Regions from separate parts of the Streptomyces sp. NPDC001351 genome, predicted to be linked through region 1. Evidence: riboswitches for the same ligand, from Rfam matches in the RefSeq annotation. Region 1 holds a riboswitch; each other region holds the start of a gene.

The links. A riboswitch is a leader RNA that binds a small molecule or an ion and turns the genes downstream of it on or off. The one in region 1 is predicted to bind cyclic di-AMP.
Region 2: it holds a riboswitch for cyclic di-AMP, as region 1 does, so the genes downstream of both, ACFY1U_RS07220 (NlpC/P60 family protein) here and ACFY1U_RS18830 (M23 family metallopeptidase) in region 1, are expected to answer to the same signal.
Region 3: it holds a riboswitch for cyclic di-AMP, as region 1 does, so the genes downstream of both, ACFY1U_RS41650 (transglycosylase family protein) here and ACFY1U_RS18830 (M23 family metallopeptidase) in region 1, are expected to answer to the same signal.
Region 4: it holds a riboswitch for cyclic di-AMP, as region 1 does, so the genes downstream of both, ACFY1U_RS19875 (NlpC/P60 family protein) here and ACFY1U_RS18830 (M23 family metallopeptidase) in region 1, are expected to answer to the same signal.

What each region holds. Positions count from the first base shown of each region.
Region 1 is NZ_JBIAWS010000004.1:845,462-849,665, forward strand. Features, by position in the region: gene ACFY1U_RS18815 (alginate lyase family protein) at 1-358, shown strand, start outside; tRNA gene ACFY1U_RS18820 (tRNA-Met) at 458-531, shown strand; gene ACFY1U_RS18825 (PP2C family protein-serine/threonine phosphatase) at 639-1,721, shown strand; cyclic di-AMP (ydaO/yuaA leader) riboswitch at 1,891-2,048, shown strand; gene ACFY1U_RS18830 (M23 family metallopeptidase) at 2,060-3,085, shown strand; gene ACFY1U_RS18835 (aldo/keto reductase) at 3,194-4,144, shown strand; gene ACFY1U_RS18840 (PrsW family intramembrane metalloprotease) at 4,157-4,204, opposite strand, start outside.
Region 2 is NZ_JBIAWS010000002.1:347,646-351,849, reverse strand. Features, by position in the region: gene pcrA (DNA helicase PcrA) at 1-1,365, opposite strand, end outside; cyclic di-AMP (ydaO/yuaA leader) riboswitch at 1,817-1,974, shown strand; gene ACFY1U_RS07220 (NlpC/P60 family protein) at 1,983-3,134, shown strand; gene ACFY1U_RS07215 (hypothetical protein) at 3,723-4,013, shown strand; gene ACFY1U_RS07210 (hypothetical protein) at 3,991-4,204, opposite strand, start outside.
Region 3 is NZ_JBIAWS010000016.1:142,320-146,523, reverse strand. Features, by position in the region: gene eno (phosphopyruvate hydratase) at 1-1,012, opposite strand, end outside; gene ACFY1U_RS41650 (transglycosylase family protein) at 1,226-1,906, opposite strand; cyclic di-AMP (ydaO/yuaA leader) riboswitch at 1,911-2,079, opposite strand; gene ACFY1U_RS41645 (transglycosylase family protein) at 2,275-3,267, opposite strand; gene ACFY1U_RS41640 (cytochrome P450) at 3,486-4,204, shown strand, end outside.
Region 4 is NZ_JBIAWS010000005.1:225,911-230,114, forward strand. Features, by position in the region: gene ACFY1U_RS19870 (LuxR C-terminal-related transcriptional regulator) at 1-345, opposite strand, end outside; gene ACFY1U_RS19875 (NlpC/P60 family protein) at 854-2,302, opposite strand; cyclic di-AMP (ydaO/yuaA leader) riboswitch at 2,311-2,484, opposite strand; gene ACFY1U_RS19880 (DUF5997 family protein) at 2,676-3,080, opposite strand; gene ACFY1U_RS19885 (LysR family substrate-binding domain-containing protein) at 3,140-3,925, shown strand; gene ACFY1U_RS19890 (hypothetical protein) at 4,101-4,204, shown strand, end outside.

The DNA of each region.
Region 1 (4,204 bases):
GACCTGCCGCAACTTCAAGCACGTCGGCTACTCCCTCGCCGCCACCGCGCACATCGCCGAGACCGCCTGGCACCAGGGTGTCGACCTGTACGGCGACGTGAAGGACCGGCTGAAGGCGGCCCTCGACTTCCACGCCCGCTACGAGATGGGGGCCAAGCCCCCGCGGTGGCTGTGCGGCGGCAGGGTCGTCGGGAACATGGGCCCCGACCTGGAGGTCGCCCTCAACCACCTGGAGAACCGGCTCGGCACCCCCGTCCCGGCCGCCCACAAGCTGGTCGAGCAGTCCCGCCCGGCCGGCACCGACGACCTCTTCGTCTCCTGGGAGACGCTCACCCACGCGGACAACCCTGCCGCCTGACGGCCGCCCTGCGAACCCCCGAAAACGCAGGCGAACGGGGGCGGACACAAACCCTGGCGCAGACAGCCCCGCGGATGGCGTATGCTGGTGACACAACGACGCGGGGTGGAGCAGCTCGGTAGCTCGCTGGGCTCATAACCCAGAGGTCGCAGGTTCAAATCCTGTCCCCGCTACTCAAGGCTCAGGGCCGGAGTCCAGTCACTGGATTCCGGCCCTGAGTGTTTCCCCCGGTCGGGCCATCCGGCTCGCCGCGCGCCGCCGCCCCGGGAAACCTGGAGGGGTGGACGAGGAGGGGCCGATCTCATACGCGCGCACCTTCATGCGGCTGCTCCCGGGGCTGCTGATCGTCGGCGGAACCTTTTACGACTACCTCACCCCGTCGCGGTTCACGGCGGGCCCCCTCTTCACCGCCGCACCCCTGGTCGCCGCCCCGCTCTACTCACGCCGGGGCACGGCCCTCACCGGCATCGCGACCGTCCTCGTCGTCACCGCGATCCACGCCCAGGTGGGCGTCCTCCTCCAGGTCGAGGCGATCACCGAGCTGGCCACCGTGGCGACGGTCTCCGTCCTGGCCGTTCTCATCAACCTCCTCGTCCGCCGCAACCGCGAGGAGCTCGCCTCGCAGCGCGAGATCGCCGAGGCCGCCCAGCGCGCGGTGCTGCCGGAACCCGCCGAACGGATCGGAGGGTTCGCGATCGCGGCACGGTACGAGGCCGCACAGGCGGACGCCTCCATCGGCGGCGACCTGTACGCCGTCCAGGACACCCCGCACGGCGTACGGCTGGTCGTGGGCGACGTACGCGGAAAGGGGATGGGGGCGGTGGCCGCCGTGGCCGTCGTCATCGGGGCGTTCCGGGAGGCCGCCGAGCAGGAGGCCACGCTGGAGGCGGTCGCACTGCGGCTGGACCGGGCCCTTGCGCGCGAGGCGGCGCGGCGCGAGGGCATCGAGTTGATCGAGGGGTTCACCACCGCCGTGCTCGTCGAACTCCCGCACGGCGAAGGCATCGTCCGCATCGTCACCCGCGGCCACCCGCCACCGCTGCTGCTGTGCCCGGACGGCACCGTGCACACCCTGCACGCCCGCGAGCCCGCGCTGCCGCTCGGCATGGGCGAGTTCGGGAGCCGGCCCGACCGCGCGGAGGAGACCCCGTTCCGCAGCGGGGCCACGCTGCTGCTGTACACCGACGGGCTGTCCGAGGCACGGGACGAGCACGGGCGGTTCTTCGAACCCGCGGACCGGCTCACCGGCCGGGTCTTCCACGACCCCGGCGCGCTGCTCGCCGCCCTCGCGCGGGAGGTGCGCCGCCATGCCGGGGAGGCCATGACGGACGACATGGCGCTGCTCGCCGTACGACGGCCCTGAAACCGGGTTCCTGAGGCGCGGTCAACTCGCCCGTTTTTCGCCGTTCATGCGCCGTACGTCCAGGTCGGAAAGGTTAATGATCAAGCGGAACACCTTGGAATCGGCACCCCGGGTCTATTAACGTTCGATAACGCAGCGCGGTCGTCCCAGCCGTCACAAGAGGCGGCTCCGTGCGCACGCGCCGAATCCCGCAAGGGAACCGGGGAACCACCACCCTGGGGTGAATCGCGCCGATACCGCCGTGGCAGCACGGCAGGTTTACGCGCGTAGGAGACCTTCCTGCTCCGAACCCGTCAGCTAACCCGGTAGGCGAGAAGGAAGGAAAGGAGCACGCCCACGTGGCGTCCAACCCGCCTGCCCCGGCAGCCCCGTTCGTGCCGAGCACCGAACCCTTCGGCTTCGCCGGCCGCCGCACCGACGAGGGCCCCTGGGAGGAGTGGAATCCCACCGAGGACTCCATCGCCCCCGTCCGCGGCCGGCACCGCGTCGCCAAGCAGCGCGGCGGGGGACTCGCCCGCAGCTCCACGGTCCTGGGCGTCGGCGTCATAGCCGCCGTCGGCGCGGGCGGCATGGCCAGCGCCAACACCGGCAAGCCGCCGGTGTCGATCTCCCTGCCCGATCTCGCCTCCGTCAGCCATGTGTTCGGCGGCGGCTCCGACGCCCCCAAGGGTTCCGCCACCGCGCTCAGCGACGTCGCCACCACCTCCGCCGGCACCGCGCAGGGCGCCAAGGGCGCCGGCGAGGCGCTGCGTGACCGGATCATGGCGCAGGCCGAGTCGCAGCGGGTCCAGATCGACAGCAAGAGCCAGGCCGCCACCGAGGCGGCCCTCGCCCAGCAGATCGACGACGCCGCCGCCAAGGCCGAGAAGGAAGCCGCGGCCAAGGCCACCGCCGCGAAGGAGAAGGCGGAGGCGGCGGCCAAGAAGGCCGCCGAGGACGCGAAGCTCGCCGAGCTGGCCAAGCAGTACACGCTGCCGGTCGTGTCGTACACGATCACCGGCACCTTCGGCCAGGCCGGCTCCATGTGGTCCTCCGGCTACCACACGGGCCTCGACTTCGCCGCCCCCACGGGCACGCTCATCAAGGCCATCCACTCCGGCACCATCACGCAGGCCGGCTGGGCGGGCGCGTACGGCTACCGCACGATCCTCACCCTCGACGACGGTACGGAGCTCTGGTTCTGCCACCAGTCCTCGATCAGCGTCAGCGTCGGCCAGAAGGTCAGCACCGGTGACGTCATCGGCCGCGTCGGCGCCACCGGCAACGTGACCGGCCCGCACTGCCACCTCGAGGTCCACCCCGACGGCCAGGCCACCGGCATCGACCCGATGCCGTGGCTGCGCAGCAAGGGCCTCAACCCCTGATACTCGTACGTTCTCCGTCCGTACCCGGAGTGCCGTAGTCCGCATGTTTACGGGATCTTTGCGCCCGTCGCGGAAGACCGACCACCGGGGCGGGCGTTGACGTAGAGCATGACTTCTCCTTCACTGCGCAAGCTCGGCTCCTCCGGCCTCGAGGTCTTTCCGCTCTCCCTGGGCGGCAACGTCTTCGGCTGGACCGCCGACGAGGCCACCTCCTTCGCCGTGCTCGACGCCTATGCGGCCGCCGGCGGCAACTTCGTCGACACTGCTGACGGCTACTCGGCGTGGGTCGAGGGCAACAAGGGCGGCGAGTCCGAGACGATCATCGGCAAGTGGGTGAAGGCGCGCGGCAACCGCGAGGACGTGGTCATCGCGACCAAGGTCAGCCAGCACCCCGAGTTCCAGGGCCTGTCCGCCGCCAACATCAAGGCCGCCGCCGAGGCCTCCCTGCGGCGCCTCGACACCGACTACATCGACCTCTACTACACCCACTTCGACAAGCCCGAGGTGCCGGTCGAGGAGATCATCGGCGCGCTCGACGAGCTGGTGCAGGCGGGCAAGGTCCGGCACATCGCGGCGTCCAACATCTCCGCCGACCGGCTGCGCGCATCCCTGGAGTTCTCCGACCGCGAGGGCCTGGCCAAGTACGTGGCCCTGCAGCCGCACTACAACCTGGTCTCCCGCGACACGTACGAGGGCGAGCTGCAGGACCTGGCCGCCCGCTACGGCCTCGCCGCCGTCCCGTACTACGCCCTCGCCTCCGGGTTCCTCACCGGCAAGTACCGCCCGGGCGCGACGGTCGACAGCCCGCGGGCGGGCGGCGCGGCCAAGCACCTGGAGACCGAGCGGGGACAGCGGGTCCTGACCGCTCTCGACGAGATCGCCCAGGCCCACGAGGCCCCGGTCGCCACGGTCGCCCTGGCCTGGCTCGGCGCCCAGCCGACGGTCGCCGCCCCGATCGCGTCCGCACGGACGGTGGAGCAGCTCCCGGCGCTGCTGGCGGTGGGCGAGCTGACGCTCACCGACGCCGAGGTCGCCCGCCTGACGGAGGCGTCGGCCTGACCCCTGGGGGTCCTACGTCCGGTACGGGTTGTACGCGGGATTCGGCACCGCCGGGTACCC
Region 2 (4,204 bases), on a different contig from region 1:
CTTGTAGGGCAGGCCGACGCGGATGAAGACCTCTTCGAAGACACGGGACTGGGCGTTGGTGCGGTAGAAGACGGCGACGTCTCCGGCCTTCGTCTCGCCGGCGTCCGTGAGACGGTCTATCTCGTCGGCGACGAACTGGGCCTCGTCGTGCTCCGTGTCGGCGACGTAGCCGGTGATGCGGGCGCCCGCGCCCGCGTTCGTCCACAGGTTCTTGGGGCGGCGGGACTCGTTGCGCTCGATGACCGCGTTGGCCGCGGAGAGGATCGTCTGGGTGGAGCGGTAGTTCTGCTCCAGCAGGATCGTCGTCGCGTCCGGGTAGTCCTCCTCGAACTGGAGGATGTTGCGGATCGTCGCACCGCGGAAGGCGTAGATCGACTGATCGGCGTCGCCCACGACGCAGAGTTCGGCGGGCTGGAGGTCGTACTCGTTCGGCGGTACGTCCTCATCGTGCGTGCCGGTGCCGACGAGTTCCCGCACGAGCGCGTACTGGGCGTGGTTGGTGTCCTGGTACTCGTCGACCAGGACGTGCCGGAAGCGGCGGCGGTAGTGCTCGGCGACGTCCGGGAAGGCGCGCAGCAGGTTGACCGTCGTCATGATCAGGTCGTCGAAGTCGAGGGCGTTCGCCTCGCGCAGCCTTGACTGGTACATGGCGTAGGCCTGGGCGAGGGTCTTCTCGAAGCCGTCGGCGGCCTGGGCGGCGAAGTCCTCCTCGTCGATCAGCTCGTTCTTCAGGTTCGAGATCTTGGCGCTGAAGGACTTCGGCGGGTAGCGCTTGGGGTCGAGGTCCAGGTCGCGGCAGACCAGGGCCATCAGGCGCTTGCTGTCGGCCGCGTCGTAGATCGAGAAGGAGGAGGTGAAACCGAGCTTCTTGGACTCCCTGCGCAGGATGCGCACGCACGCGCTGTGGAAGGTCATCACCCACATCGCGTTCGCGCGCGGGCCGACGAGCTGCTCGACGCGCTCCTTCATCTCACCCGCGGCCTTGTTGGTGAAGGTGATCGCGAGGACCTGGCCCGGATGCACGTTCCGCTCGCCCAGGAGGTAGGCGATGCGGTGGGTGAGCACGCGGGTCTTGCCGGAGCCGGCACCGGCCACGATGAGCAGGGGGGTGCCGGAGTGGACGACGGCCGCGCGCTGGTTCTCGTTCAGCCCGTCCAGGAGCGCGGCCGGGTCGACCGCCGGGCGGGGGGCGCCGTCGCGGTAGTAGGCCTCCCGGTCCGGTGGCACGTCGAACTTCCCGCCGAACAGATCGTCCGGAACCGGCTCCGGTACGTGATCGTCCTCGGGCGGCGGCGGAGGTTCCTCCTCGTGCCCGCGGGGGGCCTGGAGGTTCGCCAGGAAGCTGTCGTCAAAGAGGCTGCTCATCGCTCTCCGAGTCTAGGGTGCCCCACTGACAGCCCGCCGCCGCCCTGAGAACATCGCCGGAATCCGCGGGCTCCCCGGGGTGCCGCGGCCGCAGAATCCCTGATTCCTCCAGAGCCGACCACTGGCGCCCTCTCGCCCTCCAGAACCGCACCGTCACGGTCCGTAATCGACCAGGGACATGGATCATGCCGCCCCGTAGGCGGACGGCGACTTCCAGGCTGGAAGCAATCCGCCGGAAGCGGGTCGAAGACTACGACTCCGATCAAAACATGCCCAGCCTCCACAGAGGGTTCCGGATTGGCGACCGTACCCGGCCCCCTGACCGAAGGTCACGAAAATGTATCGGGCATATCGAACATCAACCTTCACAGGGGCCACACGAGTTGGCTACCGTTCCGGCAGGCCGCACGACCCCCACCGGCGAACGTCGCCGGGCCGCGCGGCCTCCGCCGAGTCCGGAGCGCCGCCGCGCATCCGGAGCCGGGGACCCACACCGACCTTGGGGTGAATCGGTCCTCCTCCCTTTCGGGGCACGGACCGTAGGGCAACCCTTCCGAACCACCCGCCCGAACCCGACAGCTAACCCGGTAGGCGGAACATGGAAGGAGTCGCCTCCCTTGGCGTCGCACCGCAAGTCGCGCCCCGCGGGTACGCGCGTAGCAGGCATACGCACCCCCGCCCTCGCCACGGCCGCCCTCACCTCGGTGGCCCTGCTGTCCCAGTCGGCGAACGCCGCCCCCGCCGCCGACGGCAACCCCAGCCTCGAAGAGGTCGAGAAGAAGGTCGACGACCTCTACCGCCAGGCGGAGTCGGCCACCGAGAAGTACAACGCGGCCAAAGAGAAGACCACGAAGCAGCGCAAGAACGTCGACACCCTCCTCGACGACGTCGCCAAGCGCACGCAGAAGCTCAACGAGGAGCGGGACCAGCTCGGTTCCTTCGCCGCGGCCCAGTACCGGACCGGAGCCGCCGCACCCGACACGGCGACCTTCCTGCTCGCGGACTCCCCGCAGGACTACTTCGACCAGACGCAGTTGATGAGTCGGCTGACCTCTCGTCAGAAGAGCGCGGTCGACGAGTACTTCACCGAGCAGTCCGCGACGATGAAGAAGCGCCAGGAGGCCTCCAGGAGCCTCGAGACGCTCACCGCGACACAGCACGACCTGCAGACCGCCAAGTCCACGGTGCAGAAGAAGCTCTCCGACGCGCGCGAGCTGCTGTCGAAGCTGACCGCCGAGGAGAAGGCGCGGCTCGCGGCGATCCAGAAGCAGAAGGAGGAAGAGGCCGCCCGCAAGGCCGCGGAGCTGGCGAAGCAGCAGGCGGCGGCGGAGAAGGCCAAGGAAGAGGCCGCGGCCCAGGACAGCGGCTCCTCCGGCTCGGGATCCACCTCCACCAGCGACTCCTCGTACGCCACCAAGGCCGAGAAGGCGCTGGCCTTCGCCCGCGCGCAGATCGGCAAGCCGTACGTCTGGGGCGCCACCGGCCCCGAGTCCTACGACTGCTCCGGCCTCACCCAGGCCGCCTGGAAGGCCGCCGGCGTCGACCTCCCCCGTACCACCTACGACCAGGTCAACGCCGGCACCACGGTCTCCCTGACCGACGCGCAGCCCGGCGACCTGATCTTCTTCTACGACGACATCAGCCACGTCGGCATCTACATCGGCAACGGCATGATGATCCACGCCCCCAAGCCCGGCGCATACGTGCGCGAGGAGTCGATCTACTACGGCGGCGAATCGATCATCCACAGTGTGGTGCGGCCTGCCTGAGGCACCGCAGGGCAGGGCACGCGCGCGTGCGGGGCAGTTTGTGACGCACGCGCGCGTGGCCGCGCTCAACCCGCGACGCACTCCTTGGCATGGCCCCATGTCAGGCCCCGCCTCTCTCCGCTCCTGCTGGGCGCAGCGTTCGCCTGCGGCCGGGGCCGCTGTGACGGCGAGCGCGCAGCCGTAGAGGACGAGCCCGAGCCGGAGCAGCGCGAGCGCCGCGTGCGCGAGCCATGCCGTCGCCTCCGCCCCGGCGAGCGTGGCGCCGAGCACCGCGAGCCCCCTGTGTGGCCACGCAAGCACAGGAACACCGCGCCAGGCCGGCAGCAGCGGCCACGGCACGGCCGCCGGCGCGAGCAGGGCCGCGGCGAGGGTCTGCCGTCCGAGGGCGGAGAACCGGGTCCCGAGGACGGCGGTCGCCGCGACGGCGGTCAGCGCTCCCGGCGCCCCCGCCTCCGCCCGCCACCTCTCCGGCTCCCGCACCAGACGGACACCGACGCCTGCCGCAAGCGCCACCCGGGCGACACGGGCCAGGCCCAGGACGACCCTCGACAGCACCTCGTACCCGTCAGGTGCAGCCCGACCGACACAATGACGGTCGCCGGATCGAAGCTCGTCCCGGCGGACAGCGCGCGCCTGTATCTGTGGAACGGCGACGAGTGCGGTGTCCTGCGCGCCGTCACCGTGGCACTGCTCGTGCTCGACCCGGCCTGGTACGCCGTACTGCTCGTCGCCGAGGCGGTCAGGCCGCGGCGCGGCTACGACGTGTGGCGCCGCGCGATCGTTTTCCCGCTGGGGATGACGGCGGCAGCCGTGCTGTCCGTCGCCGCGGGAGCCGTCGTCGCGGCCCGTGCCGGCATCAGGTCCACAGCACCGCGATGAAGATGTTCGCCGTGGTGAGCAGGCCCACCAGCCCGAACAGGCTCTTGTCGATCTTCTCGTCCTCCCGCTTCACATAGACCAGGCCGAGGATCACGATCAGCAGGGCCAGCTTCACGCCGATCTTGACGGTGTTGACGTGATGGTCGTCGGCCTGGTTGAGGCCGACCAGAATCGCGCCGGTGACCAGCATC
Region 3 (4,204 bases), on a different contig from region 1:
CCTTGACGAGCAGGGCGTTGGCGGTGCCCTCCTCGATGCCGCGGGCCAGGCGCTCCGGGTTGGTGACGAAGAGGTCGTCGCCGACGATCTGGACCTTGTCGCCCAGCTTGTCGGTGATGACCTTCCAGCCGGCCCAGTCGTCCTCGAACAGCGGGTCCTCGATGGAGACGAGCGGGTAGGCCGCCACGAGCTCCTCGTAGTACTCGGTCATCTCGGCGGCCGAGCGGGACTTGCCCTCGAACTCGTACTTGCCGTCCTTGTAGAACTCGGACGCGGCGACGTCGAGCGCGAGCGCGATCTGCTGGCCGGGGACGTAGCCCGCCTGCTTGATGGCCTCGATGATGAGGTCGAGCGCGGCGCGGTTGGACTCCAGGTTCGGGGCGAAGCCGCCCTCGTCGCCGAGGCCGGTGGACAGGCCCTTGGTCTTCAGCACCTTCTTGAGGGTGTGGTAGACCTCGGCGCCCCAGCGCAGGGCCTCGGAGAAGGACTCCGCGCCGATCGGGGCGATCATGAACTCCTGGATGTCCACGTTGGAGTCGGCGTGCGAGCCGCCGTTCAGGATGTTCATCATCGGCACCGGCAGCAGGTGCGCGTTCGGGCCGCCCAGGTAGCGGAAGAGCGGCAGGTCGCTGGCCTCGGAGGCGGCGTGGGCGACGGCGAGGGAGACGCCGAGGATGGCGTTGGCGCCGAGGGAGCCCTTGTTGTCGGTGGCGTCCAGGTCGAACATGGCCTGGTCGATCAGGCGCTGCTCGGTGGCGTCGTAGCCGACCAGCTCAGGGCCGATCTGCTCGATGACGGCGAGGACGGCCTTCTCGACACCCTTGCCCTGGTAGCGGTTGGGGTCACCGTCGCGGAGCTCGATGGCCTCGAAGGCGCCCGTGGAGGCGCCGGAGGGGACGGCGGCACGACCCGTGCTGCCGTCGTCGAGGCCGACCTCGACCTCGACCGTGGGGTTGCCTCGGGAGTCCAGGATTTCCCGGGCTACGACGACGTCGATGGACGGCACGAGCATCTCCTTCTTGGATGTGACACGGCTACGGCAGTAGCGCGGTGGCTCTGCGGGATGAGCCTAACCGCCCAAGGCCGATCGGCCACGTTGCCGACCACCTCTTGGGCAGAACCGAGAGTAAATTGTTTCCGAACGGAACAAAGAGGGGGAGCAAAAAGAACCCCGCTCCGGTGCGTACGGGGGAACACGCACCGGAGCGGGGAGCCCGCGAGGCTGTCACTTGAGGTGCAGCTGCTGACCCGGGTAGATGAGGTTGGCGTCGGAGACGATGTCCTTGTTCAGCTTGAACAGCTTCTGCCAGCCGCCCTTGACGCCGTGCTTCTCGGCGATCGAGCTGAGGGTGTCGCCCTTGACGACCTTGTACTCGCCGTCGCCCTTCTTGACCTTCTTGCCGGTCGGGGTGGTGACGGTCTTCTGGGTCTTCGTGCTCTCGGTCTTCGCGGCCGGGCGCTCGGCGGAGCGGGAGGCGGCCTGCGAGTCGGTGGAGCGGGTGGTGTTCGTGGAGGGGGCGCTGCCGTTGTAGGCGGCACCGGACAGGCCCGTGCCGCAGACCGGCCAGGCGCCCTTGCCCTGGGAGGCGAGGACCTTCTCGGCGACGGCTATCTGCTGCGCCTTGGAGGCCTGGTTGGCCTGCGGGGCGTAGGCGGTGCCGCCGTACGCGGCCCAGGTGGAGGCGGAGAACTGCAGGCCGCCGTAGTAGCCGTTCCCGGTGTTGATGGCCCAGTTGCCACCGGACTCGCACTGGGCGACCTTGTCCCACTCGGAGGCGGTGGCGGCGGAGGCGTTGCCGGCCGCCATCAGCGGAGCGGCGATGGCGACGCCGGTGACGCCGGCCAGCGCGGCGACGCGGGTGGCCTTGGACGGACGACGGTGCTTGCCCTTGCCGGAAAACAGCATGGTTCGATCCCCTCACCGACGCCTGCGAGGTGAGCTGTCGGGTTCGGGCCGGTTGAGTTGCCCGGCCGCGTCCTCGCTCTCACGAGACACGGCTACACCCCTAGCCGCCCGTCAACTGCCCGGGCAGGCACCTACCTTGGGTCCCCCGCTCCTGCCTACGGCGCATGACGCGACGACTGTTCCCGTACGGCCGCTGGCAGGATTCGGCGTTGCGGCAGCCGGGGCTCGTGTTGACGAGCGGTGACGACGGTAGACACGCGATCCGTCGAATTTCAAAGACGATCAGGGCTTCTGAGACTCATCCCACACTTTCACCAAACCGGACATTCAGTGGCGAAGTATGACGTGAACTCCCGTTGTTTTTCGCCCTATTCGGCACCGAGTTTCAGGGTCTGACCGGCGAAGATGTGATTCGGGTCGGCACCGATGGCCTTCTTGTTCTCGGCATAGAGCGCCCGCCACCCGCCGTCCAGGCCAAGGGAGTCGGCGATGGAGGCGAGGGTCTCCCCGGCGTGGACGGTGTACGTGTCTTCCGTACGGCTGTCGGTCCTGGCCTTCTCGGCGGTCTTGCCGACGGTCGCACCGGCCGTCTCGTCGGCGCTGGCGCCACGGTGGCGGCCGGTGCCGGCCGTGCCGGTGTCGACGAGGGTCCAAATGGACGCCGGGGGCTGGAGATTGTCCGAGTCGTCACCCTTCGTCTCGTCCGTGGACGAGCTGTCGGCGCCCTGCGAGGTGCCCGCGCCCTTCTGGGGCGAAGAGGTGGAGGGCGAGGCGGATGTACCGGATTCGGCGGAGTTGTCCGTCGCACTCGCGGAGGTCGAAGGCGAGGCGCTGGAGGACGAGCGGGAGGACGAATCCGACGAAGAGGACCCATCGGATGCGCTGCCCGAGGAGTTGGACAGACCAGTCGAGTCGGACGCGCCGGATGAATCGGACGAACCGGAATCGCCGCCCAGCACACCGGTGTCGATGGCGGCCGAACCCGAGTCCTTGGTGAGCCCGGAGGTCAGTCCGCAGATGTGGAAGGCGCCGACGCCCTGGTCGTCCAGGAGCTTCTCGGCGACGGCTATCTGCTGGTTGCGGCTGGCGAGGTCGGCCCTGGGGGCGTAGTCGAGGCCGCCGTACTTCTCCCAGTTCTCCTGGGTCAACTTGAGCCCGCCGTAGAACCCGTTGCCGCTGTTCTCGCTCCAGGAGCCGCCGGTCTCACACTGGGCCACCTTGTCCCACGTGGTGCCGTCGGCGGCGCTGGCGCCGCCCGCGGCGAAGAGCGGGATCGCGATGGCGGAGCCGGTCACTCCGGCCGCGACAAGGAGAGCCGGAGCCTGACGGGGGCGACGGTGTCGACCGTTCCCGGAGAGCATGCGGAGGCCTTTCGCGAGACAGCAATGACCGCGCGGCGCATGACACCGACAGGCGTTCGATACCGCCGCGCTGGTCCGTGAACGTAGCCGGTGCCGATCACTTGTCACAAGTTAATGCCGCGTAGATCACGTGAAGATCACAGACTTGAACGCGCATCATCTTTGACCCGTTCACCGCGGCGGCGCATCCACCTGCGGGCTCCCGATACGGTCGTCCTGTGAACGTCCCGAACACCGCTCCCGAACTCTTCACCTGGGAATTCGCCGGCGACCCGTATCCGGCCTACGCCTGGCTGCGTGAGCACTCCCCCGTGCACTGGACGAAACTTCCCAGCGGGGTCGAGGCCTGGCTGGTGACCCGCTACGCCGACGCACGTCAGGCGCTCGCGGACGGGCGGCTCTCGAAGAACCCCGAGCATCACGCCGAGGACGCGCAGGGCAAGAGCCGGACCGGTATTCCGGGTGAGCGCAGCGCCAATCTCATGACGCATCTGCTCAATATCGACCCGCCGGACCACACCCGGCTGCGCCGCCTCGTCTCCAAGGCGTTCACCCCGCGCCGGGTGGCCGAATTCGCGCCGCGGGTGCAGGAGTTGACGGACGACCTCATCGACCGTTTCGCGCCGCACGGGCAGGCGGACCTCATCCACGACTTCGCCTTCCCCCTCCCCATCTACGCGATCTGCGATCTGCTCGGCGTTCCGCGCGAGGACCAGGACGACTTCCGCGACTGGGCGGGCATGATGATCCGGCACGGCGGCGGCCCGCGCGGCGGCGTCGCCCGTTCCGTGAAGAAGATCCGCGGCTATCTCGCCGAACTCATCCACCGCAAGCGGGGCGACCTCGGCGAGGACCTGATCTCGGGCCTCATCCGCGCCTCCGACCACGGCGAGCACCTCACGGAGAACGAGGCCGCCGCGATGTGCTTCGTGCTGCT
Region 4 (4,204 bases), on a different contig from region 1:
CGCGGTCGGGCTCACCGGCCATGCGGCCCCGGCCGCCCTGCGCGCCGTCAGCGGAGTCCGGTCCGGGCCGCCCGCGTAGTGGTCCGCGAACGGAAAACCCGCCCGCAGCAGGCCCAGGTCCTCCTCCCCGAGCCCGTCGAACTCGACGGCGACCTCGGACGGCATGCCGACCGTGCCTCCGGTCTCGTTCCAGTCGTCCAGCTTGTAGATCAGGGTCTCGCCGCCGCACAGACCGGGCAGGGCGGACGCGAGCAGCGGCCACAGCCGCTCCGGCTCACGCTCGTTGAGGGCGGCGACGGCCACCGACAGCATGCGTTCGTGGGCCCCGCCCGGCACCTGTGCCACGTTCTTCTCCGCTCGTCCGCCGCGTACGCAGTTGTACCCATACCGGCGATGCCGTCCACTGCCCCAGACTGCATGCGAGCACCCTTGAGCGACAACGACGTTCTCGCATGTACTCCAGCACACCGGCGCCACGGAAGCCGCAGCGGGGGAGTCCCGGCGCTCGGGGAGGACGCCGGGAACCCCACGCCGTGCCGGGGCCGCCGGCACGGGGGACCGGCGGCCCCGCAGGGCTCACTCCGGCACGGGCGGGTTCGTACGCATCGCATCCGAGAGCGACTTGACGCGTTCGGGTCGCGGGAACCGGCGCTCCCGGAACCGGAGCCACAGGTGGCCGTTGCGCATGCGATCCCGCGGCGGCGAGGGCGGCGGCCAGGCAGCGACGCCCGTGCATGCGTCACCGGATGTCGCGGGGTTCCTGTGGCGAACAAGAAGGAGGCCGCCGACTTCCGTCGGCGGCCTCGTGGTTCAGCGAGCTGTTGGTGTCACGCCGCTGCCGGCGTTCCTCGTCTCATGCGGGGCGTACGGCGATCCGGACCGCGGCTTCCCCTGCGTAGTGGACCGAGTCCTCGCGGATGACCGCGCCCGGGCCCGGTGCGTGAATCATCAAGCCGTTGCCGGTGTAGAGGCCGACGTGGCTGAAGTTGTCGTTGAAGAAGATCAGGTCTCCGGGGCGGCTCTCGGCCAGGGGAACCACCGTGCCGGCGCCCGCCTGCTCGTACGTGGTGCGCGGCAGGGTGACCCCGGCGGCCCGCCAGGCGGCCTGGGTGAGCCCGGCGTTGTCGTACGACTCCGGCCCGACCGCACCCCACAGACAGGGCCTGCCGATCTGTGCACGGGCGAAGTCGATCGCCCGGTCGGCCTTGGTGACGGTGGGCGTACCGGCGGCGGGCACGCCCGTGTCGAGGACGGACGGCTGCACGGTCCAACCCCCGGCCTGGGGTATCCCGGTGTCCAGTACGGACGGCTGGGTGCGCCACTCCTCCGTCGCGGGTACGCCGGTGTCCAGCACGGACGGCTGCATGCGCCACCCCTCGACCGCGGGTATGCCGGTGTCGAGCACGGACGGCTGCATGCGCCACCCCTCGACCGCGGGTACGCCCGTGTCGAGAACCGACGGCTGCATGAGCTGATCCCCGGCCGCGGGCAGCCCCGGTTCGAGCACCGTCGGCTGCTGCAGCCGCCAGGCCTCATCGGCTGCCGGGCTGGTCTGTTGCACCTGGTCCTGCCAGGGGAGCTGGGCAGGCGCGGCCTCAACGGCCGGGCGCGGTGCGGAGGTCTGCCGGGCGGTGTACCGGTACAGCAGTTCGCTGGCCGCCGCGATCTTGCGCTGGTTCTGCTCCTTGGACCTGCGCAGGGAGGACTGCTTGGACTCGGGGGCCGCCGCGGGCAGCGCGGGGGCGGCCTCCTGGCGGGGCTGCGGGACGGCGGGGAGCGTGGCCGTGGGGCCTGCGGTCAGCTCGGCCACCGGCCTGCGGGGCTCCGCGGAGGGCAGCTCGGCCACGGGCCGGGCGGTCGCCTCCAGCTCAAGGGCGGTGCTGCGGCTGTCCGCCGCGCGCCGGGGCTCGGCCTGGCGGGCCGGCCTACGGTCGGCCGGGAGCACCGCGGGAACCGTCGGACCCAGCGAGGCGCGCGCTCCGTCGAACCACCGCCGGGACACCGAGTCGAGTGCCGGATCCGAGCGGCCACGCTCGCGGGGCGGGGCGGCGGGCGGCCGCGCTCCCAGCAGCTGGGCCCGGGTGAAGTTGTAGTTGCCGGTGTCGGACTCGGCCTGGTCGTAGAGGCTGCTCACCCGCTGCCGGACGGCTTCGCGGCTGGGCCCCTCCTCGCCGGTCGTCGGCGCGGCGTCGGCGGTCTGCGAGAACAGGGCCACCGAGGTGAGGGCGGCGGTCGCGAGAGCGGAGTTGCGCATACCGGGAAGGCCGAAGCCTCCGGTGCGCGATGGTCGATCCGGCGCCATGGGAGCCGTACTCCTTCCGTACTCCGCCTACCGAGTTAGCTGTCGGGTTCGGGCGGTCGGTTCCGGAAGGCATGCCCTACGGCCCCTGCCCTGGCGGGCAGTCGGCCGATTCACCCCGTCGTTCGGTTGGGTCCCCGGTTCCGGCTGCCACAGGGGCGCACCGGATTCGGCGGAGGCCGCGCGTCCCGGCGGGGTTCGCCGGAGGAACTCGTGCGGCCTGAAACCACGCTAGCCAACTTGTGCGGCTCGTGTGAAGGTTGAAGGCCGGAATGTCCGATACGCTTTTGTGACCTTCGTCGTGACGTTCCGTCAGATACGTGCTTTGTGCACGCAGTGGATCCGGACGGCAACCGTCCGTCGCGAACGGGCCGCGTCAGGACCGCGGGCCCTCGCTGCGAGCCTCGCGCTCGGCGTTGCGCTTCTTGATGCGCGCCGCCTCCTTGCGGACCTCGGCCTGGGTGGCGCGCTCCTTCTGCAGCCACTCGGGCTCTTCCTGCTTCAGGGCCTCGATCTGCTCGGTGGTGAGCGGCTCGGTGATCCCGCCGCGGGCGAGACCCGCGATGGAGACGCCCAGCTTCGCCGCGACCACGGGACGGGGGTGCGGGCCGTTCGCCCGCAGCTCGCGCAGCCACTCGGGCGGCTCGGCCTGGAGCCGATCGAGCTCGGCTCGTGAGACGACACCCTCCTGGAACTCGGCGGGGGTGGCCTCGAGGTACACACCCAGCTTCTTCGCCGCGGTAGCGGGCTTCATCGTCTGGGTGCTCTGGTGCGACTTCATGCCGTCCAGGGTATCGAGCATGTTCGAGACCTCCGACCACGGCCGGGTAGCCTGGACTGGTGACAGGCTCGGAAGAATCCCAGGCGTTCCGGCTTGCGTACGTCCCGGGAGTGACCCCCGCCAAGTGGGTGCGGATCTGGAACGAGCGCCTGCCCGACATCCCGCTGAACCTCCTCGCCGTTCCGGCCGCCGAGGCATCCGACGTGTTGCGTGCCGGTGGGGCCGACGCGGGACTCGTACGGCTGCCGGTCGACCGTACGTTCTTCAGCGCCATCCCGCTCTACGCCGAGACGACGGTCGTCGTCGTCCCCAAGGACCACGTGATCACGGCGGCGGACGAGGTGACCGTCGAGGTCCTCGCGGACGAGGTGCTCTTCCACCCCCTCGACGACGTCTTCGACTGGGACCGGCCGCCGGGCGAGCCCGCCTTCGAGCGCCCCGCCACCACCGAGGACGCCGTGGAACTCGTCGCGGCGGGCGTCGGCCTCCTGGTCGTCCCCCAGTCGCTGGCCCGTCTGTACCACCGCAAGGACCTCACGTACCGGCCGCTGGCGGACGGCCCCGAGTCGAGCGTCGCCCTGGCCTGGCCCGAGGAGGCGACCACGGACCTGGTCGAGGACTTCATCGGAATCGTCCGCGGCCGCACGGTCAACAGCTCCCGCGGCCGCAGGGCGGCGGCACCGGAAACGAAGGGCAAGGCGGGCGACACGACCGGCGCCCGACGCAAGCCCACGGCGGCCAAGGCGAACGGAAAGACGACGGGGAAGTCGGCGGGACGCAACCCGAGGGCCGGATCCGACGTCTCCAAGGGCGCCAAGCGAAGGAAGCCCCGCCGCCGGGCATAGCCTCCCTAGGGGCGGCCTCGCCCCGTACCGACCATCGGTGGGGCGATGGACGGGAGGCGGGGGAGTCTTGCTACGCAAGGGGGTGCGGTGCGCGGGCGGCGCCGCGGATCGGCTGCGTGCCCACGGGCTGTGGGGAGATCCGGCCGACCGTGAGTACAGGCGGCCGCGCGGCGCGCTGTGGCGGGTGGTGGCGTTCGTCGTGCGCACGCTGCGGGGCGAGTGGCAGGGCATCGTCGTCGACCCGGTGCGGCAACTCAGACGTCGTGGGCTGCCCGCACT